3 regions of the Stutzerimonas stutzeri genome follow, and region 2 is predicted to be linked to each of the others. Evidence: predicted binding sites of a transcription regulator. Region 2 holds the regulator's gene; each other region holds the start of a gene.

Region 1 (6,037 bases), 840 kb from region 2:
AGTTCTTTCAGGTTCAGCGTACGTGGCTGGCCGTCGATGAGCGCCACCACGTTGATACCGAACACGCTTTGCAGCTGGGTCTGAGCGTAGAGGTTGTTGAGTACGACCTCCGGCACTTCCCCGCGGCGCAGCTCGATCACGACGCGCATGCCATCTTTGTCCGACTCGTCGCGCAGCTCGGTGATGCCCTCGAGCTTTTTCTCTTTAACCAGCTCGGCGATCTTTTCGATCAAACGTGCCTTGTTCAGCTGATAAGGCAGCTCGGTGATGACGATCTGCTGGCGACCGCCGACCTTGTCGATATCTTCGATCATCGAGCGGGCACGCATATAAATGCGCCCGCGGCCGGTGCGGTAAGCTTCGACGATACCCGCGCGGCCGTTGATGATGCCTGCGGTGGGGAAGTCCGGGCCCGGGATGAACTGCATGAGTTCATCGATGGTGATGTCGGCGTTCTCGATCAGCGCCAGGCAACCATCGATCACTTCACTGAGGTTGTGCGGCGGGATGTTGGTCGCCATACCAACGGCGATGCCGCTGGAGCCGTTGACCAACAGGTTTGGAATCTTGGTCGGCATGACTGCCGGAATCTGCTCGGTGCCATCATAGTTGGGCACCCAGTCGACGGTTTCCTTGTCCAGGTCCGCCAACAGTTCGTGCGCCAGCTTGGCCATCCGCACTTCGGTGTAACGCATGGCTGCGGCGTTGTCGCCGTCCACCGAACCGAAGTTGCCCTGACCATCGACCAGCATGTAGCGCAGCGAGAAGGGCTGCGCCATCCGCACGATAGTGTCGTAAACCGCCGAGTCACCGTGAGGGTGGTATTTACCGATCACGTCACCGACCACACGGGCGGATTTCTTGTACGGCTTGTTCCAGTCGTTGCCCAGCTCGCTCATGGCAAAAAGCACACGGCGATGCACAGGCTTCAATCCGTCGCGCGCATCCGGCAGTGCACGACCGACGATTACGCTCATCGCGTAATCGAGATAGGACTGCTTGAGTTCGTCTTCGATATTGACCGGGAGGATTTCTTTGGCCAGTTCGCCCATGGAAGCCTGGTTCCTTATAGTCAGCAGGGTCCTGCGATTAAGCGCGGAATGGTATCACAGCTGGCGAGCCGGAGGCTTCAGGAAGCACATTCGAGAGAAAGGACTCGGCCAGCGAATACCCGATTCAATGAAGCCGCTTGCGGCTCATCAACGCGGCGAGCTTGGCGGCATTTGGCCGCTCTACCACGCCTTTTTCAGTCACGATGGCATCGATCAGGTCGGCAGGCGTGACATCGAACACCGGATTGAATGCCTCGATATCAGCCGCAAAACGCTGACCATTGACCTCCAGTAGCTCACTACCGGAGCGCTCCTCGATCGGGATATCTTCGCCACTCTCCAATGCCATATCAATCGTCGAGCTCGGCGCCACCACCATGAAGCGTACGCCGTGGTGCATAGCGAGAACCGCGAGCTGGTAGGTGCCGATCTTGTTTGCCACATCGCCATTGGCGGTGATGCGATCCGCACCTACGATTACCCAGGAAATGCCTCTGGTTTTCATCAGATGAGCAGCAGCGGAGTCGACATTCAACATGGCCGGCACGCCATCGCCGAGCAATTCCCAGGCCGTCAGCCGGGAGCCCTGCAGCCACGGACGCGTCTCATCGACATAGATCCGCTCCACCAGCCCCTCGAGATGGGCTGCACGGATGATACCGAGCGCCGTACCGAAGCCGCCCGTCGCCAGGGCGCCCGTATTGCAATGGGTGAGCAGGTTCTGCGGATTGCCTTGATGCCGGCGAATCAGGTCTACGCCAAATTGCGCCATCGACAGATTCGCCTCGCGGTCGCTTTCATGAATCGAAATAGCCTGGGCCTCGAGCGCTGCGCAAGGGTCTTCACCCGGCTTGAGACGCTCCAGCCGCTCGCGCATCTGGTTGAGCGCCCAGAACAAATTGACCGCAGTGGGTCGGGAATCAGCCAGCACCCGGAAGTCTTCTTCCAATGCCTGTCGCCAGTCACCGCCATCAGCGATGCGTGTGCGCGCGGCGAGGGCCAGGCCATACGCCGCGCTTATTCCGATCGCAGGCGCGCCACGCACGACCATGTCCCGAATCGCCCCGGCCACCGATTCCGCTGAGTCGTAGCTGCACCAAAGCGTCTCGGCAGGAAGCTTGCGCTGATCGAGCAGGTTCAAACGCCCGTCCAGCCACTCGATCGACTTCACCTTCTCCGCAGCCAACAAACGCTCGCGCATGGCATTCCCCTCGTTCAGCTTCGTCGAAGCAGGACCCATCATGCGCCCCGCACAGCAAACAAAAAGCCCGGATCGCGGGCGAACCGGGCTTTCATCTTGATATGGCCGGGAAGCAGCTAGTTGGACGTTGCAGCCTCGTCCCGGGCGCGAATCCTAATCGACTGATTTTCCGAGCACAAGCAGCGCTTACGGAGCGATGCAGGGCCTTCCGATCATGATCCGCGCATGTACTGGGCAAGTTGTCTCAAGGTTGACTCCCGTCCCGCCCGAAGCAGATAAGAAACCAAATCACCAAAACGGTGCGCTCGCTCATCGCGTCGAACTTGACCAATTCAGGTCAGGCCAAATACTGTATTTATATACAGTTATTTTGGATGTTTTTTCATGACTACAGTGGTCGCCCTCGACCGCCTGCTGGATACCCGGCGTATCTGGCGTGGCCAGGCCGTTGTTTCTCGTTCGGCCACCCAACCGACCGGAAACACAATGCTGGATGCTTTTCTGCCTGGCGGCGGCTGGCCGGAATCGGCACTCAGCGAGCTTCTCGTCGCGGCCACCGGGATCGGCGAACTGCGTCTGCTATGGCCGACCCTGGCACGGCTGACCAAAATCGGCGAGCGCGTGGTGCTGATTTCGCCGCCCCATCGTCCTTACCCCCAGGCCTGGGTCGCTGCCGGCGTAGATCTGCGACAGCTAGTCATCGTCCAGGCAAAGGGACGCGATGCATTGTGGGCTGCCGAACAGTGCCTGCGCTCGGGCAGCTGCGCCGCTGTCCTGTGTTGGCCGCGGCAGGCAGATGACCGGGCTTTGCGGCGCCTGCAGATTGCCGCCGAGACCGGCCAAACCCTTGGTTTCATCTATCGGCCGCTGCATGAAGCAGACAATCCATCACCGGCCGCACTGCGACTGACCATCGAGGCGCAACCGGCCCAGCTACGCGTAATCAAGTGTCGCGGTGGTCTGGCTCCGGCTACCCCTCTCCCAGCCGCTGCCTGGCAATAGCACATGCCTATGCTCTGGGCTTGCATTCTGTTGCCTCAACTCGCCATGGACGGTGTGCTACGCCATCGCGATGATCCCGATTCGCCACTGGCCCTGCTCGCCGGCCCACCGCAGCGGCGTGTGCTGCAGGCCGTCAACGAAGCCGCGCGCAATCTCGGCCTCAAACCTGGACAGTCGCTGATCGCAGCCCAGGCCCTGACCCGGGGCTTTGCCACAGCCGAGTATGATCCGGTCACGATCGAACGCTGGCAGCGCTTCCTTGCCTCCTGGGCTTACAGCTATAGCGCGCAAGTCAGCCTGCATTACCCACGCTGTCTGCTGCTGGAAGTGCATTCCAGCCTCAGCCTGTTCGGCCCCTGGCCGTGCTTCGAGGCACGCTTGCGTCAGGAGTTGACGGCCTTGGGCTTTAGCCATCGCATCACCTTGGCCCCCAACCCGGCGGCGGCACGGATCCTAGCCAACGCTCATGACGGGTTGGCCATAACCGATGCTGCCGGGCTGCGTCAGGCTCTCGACCCATTGCCTGTAGAACGTCTTGGTCTGTCCCGTGAGGTGACCTCTTCCCTCATTCGCATGGGCCTGCGCCGTCTACAACAACTGCTTGCCTTGCCTCGTGACAGCCTGGCCAAGCGCTTCCCCTCTGAAGTATTGGCTCAACTCGATATCCTGCTTGGCTACCGGCCACTTGCACTGGATTTTTATCGACCTCCGGACGTGTTCGATGAACGCCTGGAATTGAATTTCGATGTCGAGTCACACCAGGCCCTTCTCTTTCCACTGCGTCGCCTGACCGCTGACCTTGCCGCCTACCTGTCGGGACGCGACAGCGGTGTGCAGCGCTTCGTCCTGCATCTGCAGCATCGCAACCAGACCGATACGCAAATCCCGGTCGGCTTGTTAGCCGCCGAGCGCGAAGCGTCCATGCTCTTCGAACTGACCCGCGGACGCCTGGAGCAACTGCAGCTGACGGCGCCGGTACAAGCCTTGCGCCTGCTCGCTCGCGAGCTGCCAGTGTTTACTCCAGAACATCGCCAGCTGTTCGACGAACGCCCTCAGCAATCGCTACCTTGGAAACAACTACGCGAGCGGCTTCGCACGCGATTGGGCGACGATGCCGTACAGGCGCTGGGTGTCCGCGCCGACCATCGTCCCGAATGCACTTGGCTGCCCAGCGAGCAGACGTCTCATGTCGCGCTCCCGGCCTGCAGTTCGAGGCCTGGCTGGCTGCTCGACACACCGGTACCGCTATCCGACACCTCCATACGCATCCTTGGTGACTCCGTGCGAATCGAGTCCGGTTGGTGGGATGGGGGGGACATTCGGCGCGACTATTACCTGGTAGAAACCCGAACCGGCCAACGCGGCTGGGCGTTCCGCAGGCTCGACAGCGAAGGCCCGTTGCTGCTGCACGGCTGGTTCGCATGACCGCCGATTACGCCGAGCTGCATTGCCTGTCCAACTTCAGCTTCCAGCGCGGTGCCTCCAGTGCTCAGGAACTGTTCGAGCGTGCCGCCCGACACGGATACCGCGCCCTGGCGATAACCGACGAATGCACCTTGGCCGGCATTGTTCGTGCCTGGCAGGCATCAAAGAAAGCACGCCTGCAGCTGATTGTCGGCAGCGAGATGCGGATTGAGAGTGGCCCTAAGCTGGTTTTGCTGGCCGAGAACCTCACGGGTTATCAGGCCTTGTGCCGGCTGATAACCCGTGCCCGACGCCGCGCCGAAAAAGGACGATATCACCTGCTGCGCGAGGATCTGAGTGAACAACTCGACGGCCTCATAGCGATCTGGACTCCCCAGCATCACATTGATGGCGACGCCGACGGCCACTGGTTGCGCGAGCGCTTCCCCACTCGCCTATGGCTGGGGATTGAGTTACATCGCAGCGGCGACGATGCACGGCACCTGCGCGACAGTCTTGCGCTGGCCGGGCGCCTAGATATCCCTCCGGTCGCCTGTGGTGACGTGCATATGCATGCCCGCGGCCGCCGCGCCCTGCAAGACTGCATGACTGCCATCCGCCACCACCTGCCAGTTGCCGAGGCCGGTGCATACCTGTTTGCCAACGGCGAGCGCCATCTTCGCCACCGCGAGGAGCTCGCCGAACTCTACCCGCCAGAGCTGCTGGCCGAGACGCTACGCATCGCAAAGCGCTGCAGTTTCGATCTCGGCCAGTTGAAATATCACTACCCCCATGAGCTGGTACCAGCCGACCACAACGCCACCTCCTGGCTGCGCGCGCTGGTCGAACGGGGTAGCAGTTGGCGCTGGCCGGACGGCGTCCCAGCAGATGCCCGAGCGCGAATTGAGCACGAACTGGCATTGATCGCCGAACTGCGTTACGAGAGCTACTTCCTGACGGTGCACGACATCGTTCGCTTCGCCCGTGAGCAGCACATCCTCTGCCAGGGTCGTGGCTCGGCAGCCAACTCGACGGTGTGCTATGCCCTAGGCATTACTGAACTGAACCCCGCGGGCAGTCGACTGCTGTTCGAACGCTTCATGTCCCGTGAGCGCAAGGAGCCGCCGGATATCGATGTCGACTTCGAGCACGAGCGCCGTGAGGAAGTCATCCAGTACATATTCCGCCGTTATGGCCGCGGACGTGCCGCGCTCGCCGCGGTGGCCAGCACCTATCACGGCGCTGGCGCGGTTCGCGACGTCGCCAAGGCGCTCGGCCTACCAGCGGACCAGATCGACTCGCTGGCCGACTGCTGTGGACGCCGGCATGAGGGAGCGCCGTCCGCTACGCGCCTGATCGAGGCCGGTTTCGACCCGGA
Region 2 (6,037 bases):
GGCCAAGGCACTGAACCAGTCGCCGCCTGCAGAGGGGCGGGCCTGGCTTATGCGCAACAGCAGCCAGAGCATGAGCGCTCCGGCCAGAATACGCAGGCCCGTGAAGCTGGCTGGGTCGATAGCGGTGTCTCGCAAGGCAATACGGCACAAAACCGAATTGCCTGCGAATGCCAACATGGCTAGAGCGGTTAGTAGCAATGTGCGGGTGGTCATGCGCAATCCTTATCGCGGCACCAGCGGGCGCGCTTTTTTCAGCGCATGCTACGTGTCGGTTGGATTAGGCGCATCGTTTTCTTGCCCAGTCTGTTCTCGCCGTCTGGAACCTGCGCGACTGTCGTTACCGTGCGTCGCAGCCGCAAATCTTGCTGGGGTAGGCAGAGGCTGCCCTGACGCCGGTCGGCTGGTACAATGGCCGCCTTTCACGCGGAGCTGATCCATGCCTACATCTTTTCTGGAAATCGTCGAGCTACCGGACGGGCGCATCGTGCTCCGTCGTGCCGAGGACGAACAGGTGTTGGTCACGCTGGATTTCTCTGACGATGCCAAGGTGTTCCTGCAGGGTCAGCATGTCGAAATCGCCAAGGCGATGTTCAATGTCGGCGTTCAGATGGCCGGGCGCATGTCGGAAGGTGAGTTTGAGCGTGATGATGACGAGCCGCGCGTTCTGCACTGAACGGGTCGGCGTTAGAGCACTGTAGCTTCAGAATTCCATTCTCGATTTGGCAGCACTTCCCTGTGCTGTTGCGCTCAAAATCCCAGACGAATATTTAGGCTCTGAGCTTCGCCCAGGCTGGCGGAAGCGCGCAGCCTGCCGCGCGTTTTGCCGTCGAGCTGACTGAACCAGCTGATGACCGTGTGGCTGCAGCCCGAGGCCAGTGCCTTGCAGGCGAGGTCAAGCGCACCCTTTGCGTCCCGCGGCTGCAGCAGAATGATGCGTTCGCGATTCAGGCCGCATTTACGCAGCCAGCTCTGCGAAAGGAACGCGGGAGGGGCGATCAGCGTAAGCCAGCGGCTGTCGGTTGCGTCACCGAGTTCACGCAAGATAGGTGCGAGCAGCAGGTGGCAATGTTCGCTGCTACCGCTCAGGCTCAATTCGCTTAAATGTTCCTTTTCCTGCTCGGTTTTGCTGCGTGGTTTCAAACTGCCGAACGGCGCAAGGCTTTGCGCGATGACGCCGTCGAACAATGATAGTTGGGGCCGGGAAGTGCTGGTCTGGTACTGCATGAACCTTCTCCTTAGCGGCGTATGACGCCGACACTCAAGCCTTCAATCACTAATTCCTGCTGTTCGAGGTCGACCTCGATGGGCGCGAACTCGGGGTTTTCAGCCAGCAGCCAAACCTTCTTGCCGTCACGCTTGAAGCGCTTCACCGTCACTTCGTCACCGACGCGGGCAACCACGATCTGGCCGTTGCGCACCTCGCGGGTGGTGTGTACGGCCAGCAGGTCACCGTCGAAAATGCCGACGTCCTTCATGCTCATACCGTGTACGCGCAACAGATAATCGGCGCGCGGATGGAAAAAGGCGGGGCTGATCTGGCAGGATTCCTCGACATGCTGCTGCGCCAGGATCGGTGCGCCCGCGGCGACACGGCCGATGATTGGCAGGCCGTTCTCGGGAGCGGCGGGTTCGAAGTCCGGAATACGTATCCCGCGCGACGCGCCGGGCGTCATCTCGATAGCGCCTTTGCGGGCAAGTGCCTTGAGATGCTCTTCGGCGGCGTTGGGTGATTTGAAGCCGAGCTCCTGAGCGATCTCCGCGCGGGTGGGCGGATAACCGTTGTCTTCCAGGCAACGCTTGATGAACGCGAGGATTTCCGTCTGGCGAGGCGTCAGCTTGATCATGTCGGTCTCTGTTCTTTTATACAGTGACTGGGATTATATACAGTGATCCAGCCTTGGCAACGAATGATTCGGCGTGGAGGGCGGCGACGTTCCGCCTGCGGCATACCGCGTCTGCGACAATGACGCTAGTGCGGCAAGGCGTTTCGTGGTTGACTTGCCGGTCGGTGAAACGTAAGTTTCAAACAGTTGTTTGTCTTTCGGAGGGGGCATGGCGCAGTCGGAAACAGTTGAGCGCATTCTTGATGCAGCGGAACAGCTGTTCGCGGAAAAGGGCTTCGCCGAAACCTCGCTTCGTCTGATCACCAGCAAGGCTGGGGTCAACCTGGCTGCGGTGAATTACCACTTCGGTTCGAAGAAGGCGCTCATACAGGCAGTTTTCTCGCGCTTTCTCGGGCCGTTCTGCGCAAGCCTGGAGCGCGAACTGGATCGCCGTGAGGCGCTGACCGACGAGAAGGACACGCTCGAAGAGCTGTTGGAGATACTTGTCGAGCAGGCCTTGGCCGTTAAGCCGCGCAGCGGTGACGACCTGTCCATCTTCATGCGCCTGTTGGGTCTTTCCTTCAGTCAGAGCCAGGGCCACCTGCGGCGTTATCTGGAAGATATGTACGGCAAGGTGTTTCGTCGCTACATGCTCAAGGTCCACGACGCAGCGCCGGCTATTCCGCCCATCGAACTGTTCTGGCGGGTGCACTTCATGCTTGGTGCGGCGGCGTTCAGCATGTCGGGTATCAAAGCGCTGCGCGCGATTTCCGAAAACGACTTCGGTGTGCGGACCTCGATCGAACAGGTCATGCGCATGATGGTGCCGTTTCTCGCGGCCGGCATGCGTGCCGACAGCGGCATCGACGACAGGACACTGGCTGCGGCGCAACCGATCGCGCGGCGCAACGCGGTGGCTATCCCGGCGAAGGCTTGAGCTACAAGCCTGCCGAGTGATCGGCTAAGCTAGCCGCCCATGGCATTTCTCGATTTTCTGCATATCTCCATCGCCGATCAGCAGCTCTACGGCTTCGCCGAGGGGCAGCTGCGTCTGCGTTTTCCCGTGTCTACGGCACGCAATGGTGTGGGCGAGCTGAACGGTTCCGGTTGCACGCCGCGCGGCCTGCACCAGGTGCGGGCGCGCATAGGTGATGGCTTGCCTCAAGGTGCGGTGTTGCGTGGGCGACGCTGGACCGGCGAAGTTTGGTCCCCTGAGCTCCATGGGAGTTTCCCTGGTCGTGACTGGATCTTGAGCCGCATTCTCTGGCTCAGCGGTTGCGAGCCGGGAGCCAACCGGCAAGGGAAGGTCGATACGTTCCGGCGTTACATCTACATTCACGGCACTCCGGATTGCGAGCCGATGGGTGTGCCGCTTTCTCACGGTTGCGTTCGTATGCGCAACGCCGATCTGCTTCAGCTCTTTCCATGGGTGCCGCCTCACTGTGCGGTGCGCATCGACGAGGCGCCCTGTCCGGAATGGGCCGCCGCTGAACTCGAATAAGGATTCCTTCTGCATATGCACGGTTCACTGATGCTGGACATTGCCGGTACCTGGTTGACTGCCGAGGATCGGCAGCTGCTGCGCCAACCCGAAGTCGGTGGGCTCATTCTGTTTGCCCGCAATATTGATCACCCGCGCCAGGTCGATGAGCTGTGCCGCTCGATTCGCGCTGTGCGGCCGGATCTGCTCTTGGCGGTGGATCAGGAAGGCGGCCGTGTACAACGACTGCGCCAGGGATTCGTAAAGTTGCCCGCGATGCGTGAACTGGCGCGCTGCGCCGATGCACCGCGTCTTGCCGAAGCCTGTGGCTGGGTGATGGCTACTGAAGTGCTCGCTGTGGGCCTGGATTTCAGCTTCGCGCCGGTTCTCGATCTAGATCACCAGCGTAGCGCGGTGGTCGGAGCGCGTGCCTTCGAAGGTGATCCGCACGCCGCGGTAGTGCTCATCGATGCCTTTATCCGTGGGATGCATACCGCGGGCATGGCCGCAACCGGCAAGCACTTCCCCGGTCATGGCTGGGCCGAGGCGGATTCTCATGTTGCCATTCCCGTTGATGAGCGAAGTCTTGAGGAACTGCGCAGCTGTGATCTGATTCCCTTTCAGGCGCTGAGCGGCACGCTCGATGCGATCATGCCGGCGCATGTGATCTATCCTCAGGTCGACGATCAGCCTGCCGGTTTTTCGCGACGCTGGTTGCAGGACATCCTGCGCACCGAGCTCGGCTTCAAGGGTGTGATCTTCAGTGACGACTTGTCGATGGCGGGTGCGCATGTCGTCGGCGATGCAGCCGACCGCATCCAGGCCGCGATGGCAGCGGGCTGTGACATGGGGCTGGTGTGCAACGACCGAGCCGCTGCAGAGTTGGCATTGGCTGCGCTACAGCGTCTGCAGGTAACCCCTTCGCCCATGCTCGCAGGCATGCGCGGCCGCACTTGCAGCGCAGCCGAGTACAAGCAGAACCCTCGTTGGCTGGACGCCATTGGCGCGCTGAAGGCTGCCGATCTGATCGACTGACTTTTCTTCTCTCAAGGAATACCCATGACTGTCCACGCGATCATTGGCGGTACCGGTCTGACTCAGCTGACGGGCTTCAAGCTGCACCGTGCCCAGCTGATCGATACGCCTTATGGGCGTCCCTCCAGCGAAATCCTGCGCGGCGAGTATGGTGAGCAGGAAGTGCTGTTTCTCGCCAGGCATGGCCATCCGCACCGTATTGCGCCGCATCAGGTGAACTATCGGGCCAACCTCTGGGCATTGAAGCAAGCGGGTGCCGAGGCGATTCTCGCGGTCAACGCTGTGGGCGGCATCCATTCGGCCATGGGTTCCGGCCATTTCTGCGTACCCCATCAGATCATCGACTACAGCTACGGGCGCGAACACACCTTCTTCGAAGGCGATATCGACCACGTGACCCACATCGACTTCAGCTATCCCTATGACGACGCACTGCGCGAGCGCCTGATCGGTGCCTTGGCCGCCGAGGGTTATGCGTTCAGCAGTCATGGGGTGTATGGCTGCACGCAGGGTCCGCGGCTGGAAACCGCAGCGGAGATTGTCCGTATGGAGCGCGACGGCTGCGATATCGTCGGTATGACCGGTATGCCTGAAGCTGCGCTGGCGCGTGAGCTCGACCTGCCTTATGCCTGTCTGGCGCTGGTGGTTAATCCGGCGGCTGGTAAAACGAGTGGAGTGATCACCATGGCGGAAATCGAAGCGGCGCTGGCGGCGGGTATCGGTCAGGCGCGGCAGGTACTTGCCAGGGTGCTCGCTAAGTGAGCGTCGTTGCTCGGGCACGATGGTAGCGGTGCGCTTGTCTGAAATGTCGTTGTCATATTGCGGCCTGAGACTGGTATTTTTGCGGCGGACCCCCATTGCGGCAAGCAAGCTGCTTGCTACACTTGGCCGTCCTTTGGAGTACCGGAATGTTTTGCCAGGCACGCACAATAAAAATACTTAGAACGGTCGTGTTGCTCAGCCTGCTTGGCGGCATGGCCGGATGTTCGACCTGGTTCTCGGGGGATTTCAAGGATCCCGAGGTCGAACTCACCAAGGTCGATATCGTCAAGGCGAGACTGCTGGAACAGCAGTTCATGCTGCGTTTTCGCATAGACAACCCCAATGATCGCAGCCTGCCGGTCCGTGGATTGATCTACACGGTTCATCTCAACGACATTGAACTCGCCAGCGGTGAATCCAGCGGTTGGCTGACCGTCCCGGCCAATAGCTTCGAATATTACGAAGTGCCTGTTCACACCAATCTGTGGCGACACATGAAGTACATCGTGCGGTTGTTGGAAAAGCCGGACCGTCCGATCAGCTACCGACTGACCGGTGAGCTCAAGACCGGCCTGATGCTCGGTCGACGCGTGCACATTTCGAACAATGGCGAGATAATCCCGGGCAACTTTATTCCGGAGTAGTACCCAGATGAGTCAAGAACCCCACGTGCATGGTCCTGACTGCAACCACGATCACGATCACAGCCATGACCATCATCACGTCCACGGGCCGCATTGCAATCACAGCCATGAGCCTGTGCGCAATCCGCTGAAGGACGTTGGCCGCAACGACCCTTGCCCATGTGGCAGCCAGCAAAAGTACAAGAAATGCCACGGCGCCTGAACCTGTCATGAGCCTGTTTCTCGGTCTGCTTCTCGCCGCCGCGCTTTTGATCGCTGCGCTGGGCGGTTATGCGTTCTATCTCTGGCGTCGC
Region 3 (6,037 bases), 2.1 Mb from region 2:
GACAGTGGCGATGTCATCGAGTTCTTCGATCCCGAGATCGAGAAACTGCAGAAAGAGATCGTCAAGCGCCACGGCTACGAGCTGGTGGATCACAATCTGGTGCTCTACGTGCGCAAGAAAGACTGATCTTCAGTATGTGAAAAAGGCGGCCGTGGCCGCCTTTTTCATGCCTGTCAGTCGGGCTCAGGCCTGGGCTGATGTGACCATCTGCCTGGCATGGGCCAGTGATTGTTCGGTCAGGTCGACGCCGCCGAGCATTCGCGCGATCTCCTCGACTCGACCGGTCTGGTCCAGCTCGGCTACTGCGGTGCGGGTTTCATCGGTGCCGCGGGCCTTGTGTACGAACAGGTGGTGATGCCCTTGGGCGGCAACTTGGGGTAAGTGGGTAACGGTCAGGACCTGCCCGCGCTCGCCGAGGCGGCGCAGCAGCTGCCCGACGACCTCCGCGGTGGGGCCGCCAATGCCAACGTCAACTTCGTCGAATACCAGTGTCGGTACGCGCGACGTCTGCGCAGTGATGACCTGAATCGCCAGGCTGATGCGTGATAGCTCACCACCCGATGCGACCTTGGCCAGCGGTCGCATTGGTTGGCCTGGATTGGCGCTGACGAGAAACTCTACCTGCTCCAGGCCGTATGGCATCAACTCGCCCTCGGCTGCAGGCTTGAATTGCACGCTGAACTTGCCGCCTGGCATGCCCAGGCGCTGGATCTCAACCTCTACTGCGCTCGCCAGTTGATCCGCTGCGGCCTGGCGTATGCGGCTGAGTTCGCCGGCTTTCTCTTCATAGTGCCGGGCGTAGGCCGCCAGCTCCTCGCCGAGACGCTCAACTGCTTCATCATCGGCGTTGAGTCCTTCGAGCTCTTCCAGCAGCCGCTGATGCAGGGTAGGCAATTCGCTGGGTTGGACGCGATGCTTGCGGGCCAGGGTGTAGATCGTGTCCAGGCGTTCTTCTAGCGTCTGCTGGCGCTCGGGATCGGCGTCGAAATGATCGACGAAGCGATTGAGTTCGCCGATGGCTTCTTCGACTTGGATCTGAGCGCTTGCCAGCAGATTGACCGCTTCGCTAAGGGCTTGGGGTTGCTCCTGGAAGGCGGTCAGGCGCTGCAGGCTGCTGGTCAGTGCGGACAGCACATTGCCGGCGTCGCTTTCGCTGCACAGCTCCATGACCTGGCGGCAAGCGCCAAGCAGCTGCTCGGCATTGGCCAGGTTTTTGTGTTCGTGTTCCAGTTGTTCCAGTTCGTTCTCGCCCAGCGAGAGGCTTTCCAGCTCTTCCAGCTGGTAGCTGAGCAGCTGGTGACGTGCGCGCTGTTCGTCGCCGCTATTGCTTAGGCGCTCCAGCGTCTGGCGCGTCTGCCGCCAGCGCTGCGCGGCCAGTTGCACCTGTCGCGCCAGTTCCTGGCTGCCACTGTACTCGTCGAGCAGGCGTCGATGAGTGTCGGTCTTCAATAAGGACTGATGCTCGTGCTGGCTGTGAATGTCGATCAACAACTCACCCAGTGCCTTGAGATCACCCTGGGGGCAGGGTGTGCCATTGATATACCCCCGTGAGCGCCCTTCGGCAGTGATCACACGACGCAGGATGCAGGGACCCTCGTTGTCCATGTCGCGCTCTGCGAGCCAGGCTCGCGCATCGGGAATGTCGTCCAGATCGAAGCTGGCGAGGATGTCGGCTTTATCGGCGCCAATGCGGACGACGCTGCTGTCGGTGCGGTCGCCCAAGGTCAGACCAAGGGCGTCCAGCATGATTGACTTGCCAGCGCCTGTTTCCCCGCTGATGACGCTCATGCCTCGTTTGAGTTCGAGGTCAAGGTGCTCGACGATGGCGTAGTTGTGTACCGACAGATGAACCAGCATGTGAGGCTCCCCAAGTTGCGTGCTGGGTATTTATACAGTGGTTTCTGTGGCGGCTACAAGCCTTGCCGGATGAGTGTGGGAAGGCATTTGATGCGACGGTTCGTCATTTCCTGCATCGCCTGCCGGCGATAGCCCTTGAAGCAGGTTTTGGCGCCCCCATATAGCCGCACAAGCGCGGGTTTGCTGCCCGCTGATCGTACATAGAGGAGGACCCATGGCCGACGAGCAGAACCTGGATAACCAGAACCCGGAAACGCCTGAGCACTCGGAAGCGGATGTAGCCGAGGATCTGGCCGCCCGCGTGCAGTCGCTGGAAGAGCAACTGGCAGCCGCGCAGGATCAGTCCCTGCGCGTGGCAGCAGAGCTGCAGAACATCCGTCGGCGCGCCGAACAGGATGTGGAAAAGGCACACAAGTTTGCGCTGGAGAAGTTCGCCGGTGACCTGTTGGCGGTGGCCGATAGCCTGGAGCGCGGTCTTGAACTGTCCAGTCCGGATGACGAGGCCGTCAAGCCGATGCGCGAAGGCGTCGAGCTGACCCTCAAACTGCTGCAGGACACCCTGGCGCGTCACCAGCTCGAGCAGCTCGACCCGCATGGCGAGCCGTTCAATGCCGAGCATCACCAGGCCATGGCCATGGAAGAAAGCACCCATGTCGAGCCTGGCAGCGTGCTTAAGGTGTTCCAGAAGGGCTACCTGCTCAACGGTCGACTACTGCGTCCGGCGATGGTCGTCGTCAGCAAGGCGCCCGCCGACGCGCCGCCTTCGATTGATGAGAAGGCTTGAAATCCGGCTGCCGACCCCCATCTGGTAGTCAAGCGTTTTTGTGTTACCCGCAGCCGGTAAGCAGGCGCGGACCAATCGAAATTTGGAGAGCGAATTAAAATGGGCAAGATCATTGGTATCGACCTGGGAACCACCAACTCCTGCGTCTCGATCCTGGAAAACGGTAAAGCCAAGGTTATTGAAAATGCCGAAGGCGGCCGTACTACACCGTCGATCATCGCGTATGCGAATGATGGCGAAATCCTGGTTGGCCAGTCGGCCAAGCGTCAGGCGGTGACCAACCCGCACAACACTCTGTATGCAGTGAAGCGACTGATCGGTCGTCGCTTCGATGAAGATGTCGTGCAGAAAGACATCCAGATGGTCCCTTACAAGATCGTCAAGGCGGACAACAGCGACGCCTGGGTCGAGGTGAATGGCCAGAAAATGGCACCGCCGCAGATCTCTGCGGAAATCCTCAAGAAGATGAAGAAGACTGCCGAGGATTACCTCGGTGAGCCGGTGACCGAAGCGGTTATCACCGTGCCGGCCTATTTCAACGACAGCCAGCGTCAGGCCACCAAAGATGCCGGCCGCATCGCTGGTCTTGACGTCAAACGAATCATCAACGAGCCGACCGCGGCTGCGTTGGCGTACGGCATGGACAAGGCCCGGGGCGACCACACCGTCATCGTTTATGACTTGGGCGGCGGCACGTTCGACGTGTCGGTGATCGAGATCGCCGAAGTCGATGGCGAGCACCAGTTCGAAGTGTTGGCCACCAACGGTGACACCTTCCTCGGTGGCGAGGATTTCGACATTCGCCTGATCGACTACCTCGTCGACGAGTTCAAGAAAGAAAGCGGCATGAACCTCAAGGGTGACCCGCTGGCGATGCAGCGTCTGAAGGAAGCTGCTGAAAAGGCCAAGATCGAGCTGTCTTCCAGCCAGCAAACTGACGTCAACCTGCCTTACATCACTGCCGATGCGACCGGTCCGAAGCACCTGAACGTGAAGATCTCCCGCGCCAAGCTGGAAGCGTTGGTCGAGGATCTGGTGCAGCGCACCATCGAGCCTTGCCGCATCGCGCTGAAGGATGCCGGGGTCGACGTTTCGAAGATCGACGACGTGATCCTGGTCGGCGGTCAGACCCGTATGCCGCTGGTTCAGCAGAAGGTCGCCGAGTTCTTCGGCAAGGAAGCGCGCAAGGACGTCAACCCGGACGAAGCCGTCGCAATGGGTGCTGCCATCCAGGGCGCGGTGCTGGCCGGTGACGTGAAGGACGTGCTGCTGCTCGACGTGTCGCCCCTGACCCTGGGTATCGAGACCCTGGGTGGCGTGATGACGCCGTTGATCGAGAAGAACACCACCATTCCGACCAAGAAGTCGCAGGTGTTCTCCACGGCCGACGACAACCAGAGCGCGGTGACCATTCACGTGCTGCAGGGTGAGCGCAAGCAGGCGACCGGCAACAAGTCGCTGGGCCGCTTCGACCTGGCCGAGATTCCGCCGGCACCGCGTGGTATGCCGCAGATCGAGGTCACCTTCGACATCGACGCCAACGGCATCCTGCATGTGTCCGCCAAGGACAAGGCGACTGGCAAGCAGCAATCCATCGTGATCAAGGCCAACTCCGGTCTGTCCGAGGAGGAAATCGAGCAGATGGTGCGCGACGCCGAAGCGAATGCCGAGGAAGACCGCAAGTTCGAAGAGCTGGCGACTGCGCGTAACCAGGGCGATCAGCTGGTGCATGCGACCCGCAAGATGCTCGTTGAGGCCGGCGACAAGGCCAGCGACGACGACAAGGCGGCAATCGAGAAAGCGCTTGGCGAGCTGGAAGTGGCCATCAAGGGCGACGACAAAGCCGAGATCGAAGCCAAGATCGCTGCGGTTTCCCAAGCCTCCACACCTGTCGCGCAGAAGATGTACGCCGAGCAGCCTCAGGGTGGTGAAGGGCAATCGGCAGACGAGCAGACCCAGCCGGGCGACGACGTGGTCGACGCCGAGTTCGAAGAGGTCAAGGACAACAAGTAAGCCCTGGCTTGCTTCCGTTCCAGCCCGCCCCGACATCGTTCGGGCGGGCCCGACCGCTGCGCGGGGGCTTGCTCCCGCGTCGGCGTGTCTGGAAGGCATGAAATTGAGGGTTCAGGATAGTTATGGCCAAACGCGATTTTTATGAGGTGCTGGGCGTCGAGCGTGGCGTCAGCGAGGCGGAGCTGAAAAAAGCCTACCGGCGCCTTGCGATGAAGCATCACCCAGACCGTAATCCGGGAGACAAGGCTGCCGAGGAAGCCTTCAAGGAGGCCAACGAGGCCTATGAAGTGCTTTCCGATCCGAGCAAGCGAGCTGCCTACGATCAGTACGGTCACGCCGGTGTCGATCCGCAGATGGGTGCTGGCGCAGCGGGTGCTGGTTATGGCGGCGCGAATTTCTCCGACATCTTCGGCGATGTGTTCAGCGATTTCTTCAGTGGCGGCCGCGGCGGCGGACGTGGCGGCGCGCAGCGTGGCAGTGATCTGCGCTACACGCTGGAGTTGGATCTCGAAGAGGCCGTGCGCGGTACCACGGTGACGATTCGCGTGCCGACGCTGGTCGAATGCAAGCCTTGTGATGGCTCCGGCGCGAAGAAGGGCACCAGCCCCGTGACCTGTACCACCTGTGGCGGTATCGGTCAGGTGCGCATGCAGCAGGGCTTCTTCTCGGTGCAGCAGACCTGCCCACGCTGCCATGGCAGCGGCAAGATGATTTCCGATCCGTGCGGCAGCTGCCATGGGCAGGGGCGCGTTGAGGAGCAGAAAACACTATCGGTCAAGGTTCCGCCAGGCGTGGACACCGGCGATCGCATTCGTCTGTCCGGCGAAGGCGAGGCGGGTACTCAGGGTGGTCCGGCCGGCGACCTGTATGTCGTGGTCAATGTCCGCGAGCACGCGATCTTCCAGCGTGACGGCAAGCATCTGTATTGCGAAGTACCGATCAGCTTTGCCGATGCCGCATTGGGTGGCGAGTTGGAAGTGCCGACCCTGGATGGGCGCGTCAAGCTGAAGATTCCGGAAGGCACCCAGACCGGCAAGCAGTTCCGCTTGCGGGGCAAGGGCGTCGCGCCGGTGCGCGGTGGCGCGGCGGGTGATCTGCTGTGTCGGGTGGCGGTGGAAACGCCGGTCAACCTGAGCAAGCGTCAGCGCGAGATGCTTGAGGAGTTTCGTGGCACGTTGCAGGGCGACACGTCCCATTCGCCTAAGGCCAGTGGCTGGTTCGAGGGTGTGAAGCGCTTTTTCGGTGATGTATGACACAGGGCTGCGGGTGGTGGGCGACAGGCTTCGTGCTTGCGTCTGCCGCCCGGAGGCCTGCAGCCTGGAGCTGATTTGATGCGACGTATTGCAGTGACCGGCGCCGCCGGGCGTATGGGCAAGACCTTGA

What was found. The regulator LexA, encoded in region 2, represses DNA repair genes until DNA is damaged. The targets are predictions, from matches to a motif close to CTGTNTNNNNANACAG.
Region 1: a site for LexA is predicted at 2,603-2,618, ahead of imuA (translesion DNA synthesis-associated protein ImuA). Genes of this name have one in related genera too.
Region 3: a site for LexA is predicted at 1,880-1,895, ahead of recN (DNA repair protein RecN). Genes of this name have one in related genera too.

What each region holds. Positions count from the first base shown of each region.
Region 1 is NZ_CP139348.1:2,213,647-2,219,683, reverse strand. It holds gene gyrA (DNA gyrase subunit A) at 1-1,052, opposite strand, end outside; gene mtnA (S-methyl-5-thioribose-1-phosphate isomerase) at 1,177-2,253, opposite strand; gene imuA (translesion DNA synthesis-associated protein ImuA) at 2,638-3,255, shown strand; gene SM130_RS10165 (Y-family DNA polymerase) at 3,265-4,680, shown strand; gene SM130_RS10160 (error-prone DNA polymerase) at 4,677-6,037, shown strand, end outside.
Region 2 is NZ_CP139348.1:3,052,363-3,058,399, reverse strand. It holds gene SM130_RS13825 (DMT family transporter) at 1-213, opposite strand, end outside; gene SM130_RS13820 (hypothetical protein) at 437-673, shown strand; gene sulA (SOS-induced cell division inhibitor SulA) at 748-1,224, opposite strand; gene lexA (transcriptional repressor LexA) at 1,236-1,844, opposite strand; gene SM130_RS13805 (TetR/AcrR family transcriptional regulator) at 2,053-2,760, shown strand; gene SM130_RS13800 (L,D-transpeptidase) at 2,800-3,324, shown strand; gene nagZ (beta-N-acetylhexosaminidase) at 3,340-4,338, shown strand; gene SM130_RS13790 (S-methyl-5'-thioinosine phosphorylase) at 4,363-5,100, shown strand; gene SM130_RS13785 (LEA type 2 family protein) at 5,247-5,744, shown strand; gene SM130_RS13780 (SEC-C metal-binding domain-containing protein) at 5,752-5,946, shown strand; gene SM130_RS13775 (DUF2489 domain-containing protein) at 5,954-6,037, shown strand, end outside.
Region 3 is NZ_CP139348.1:912,000-918,036, forward strand. It holds gene fur (ferric iron uptake transcriptional regulator) at 1-126, shown strand, start outside; gene recN (DNA repair protein RecN) at 184-1,857, opposite strand; gene grpE (nucleotide exchange factor GrpE) at 2,072-2,641, shown strand; gene dnaK (molecular chaperone DnaK) at 2,741-4,654, shown strand; gene dnaJ (molecular chaperone DnaJ) at 4,777-5,907, shown strand; gene dapB (4-hydroxy-tetrahydrodipicolinate reductase) at 5,986-6,037, shown strand, end outside.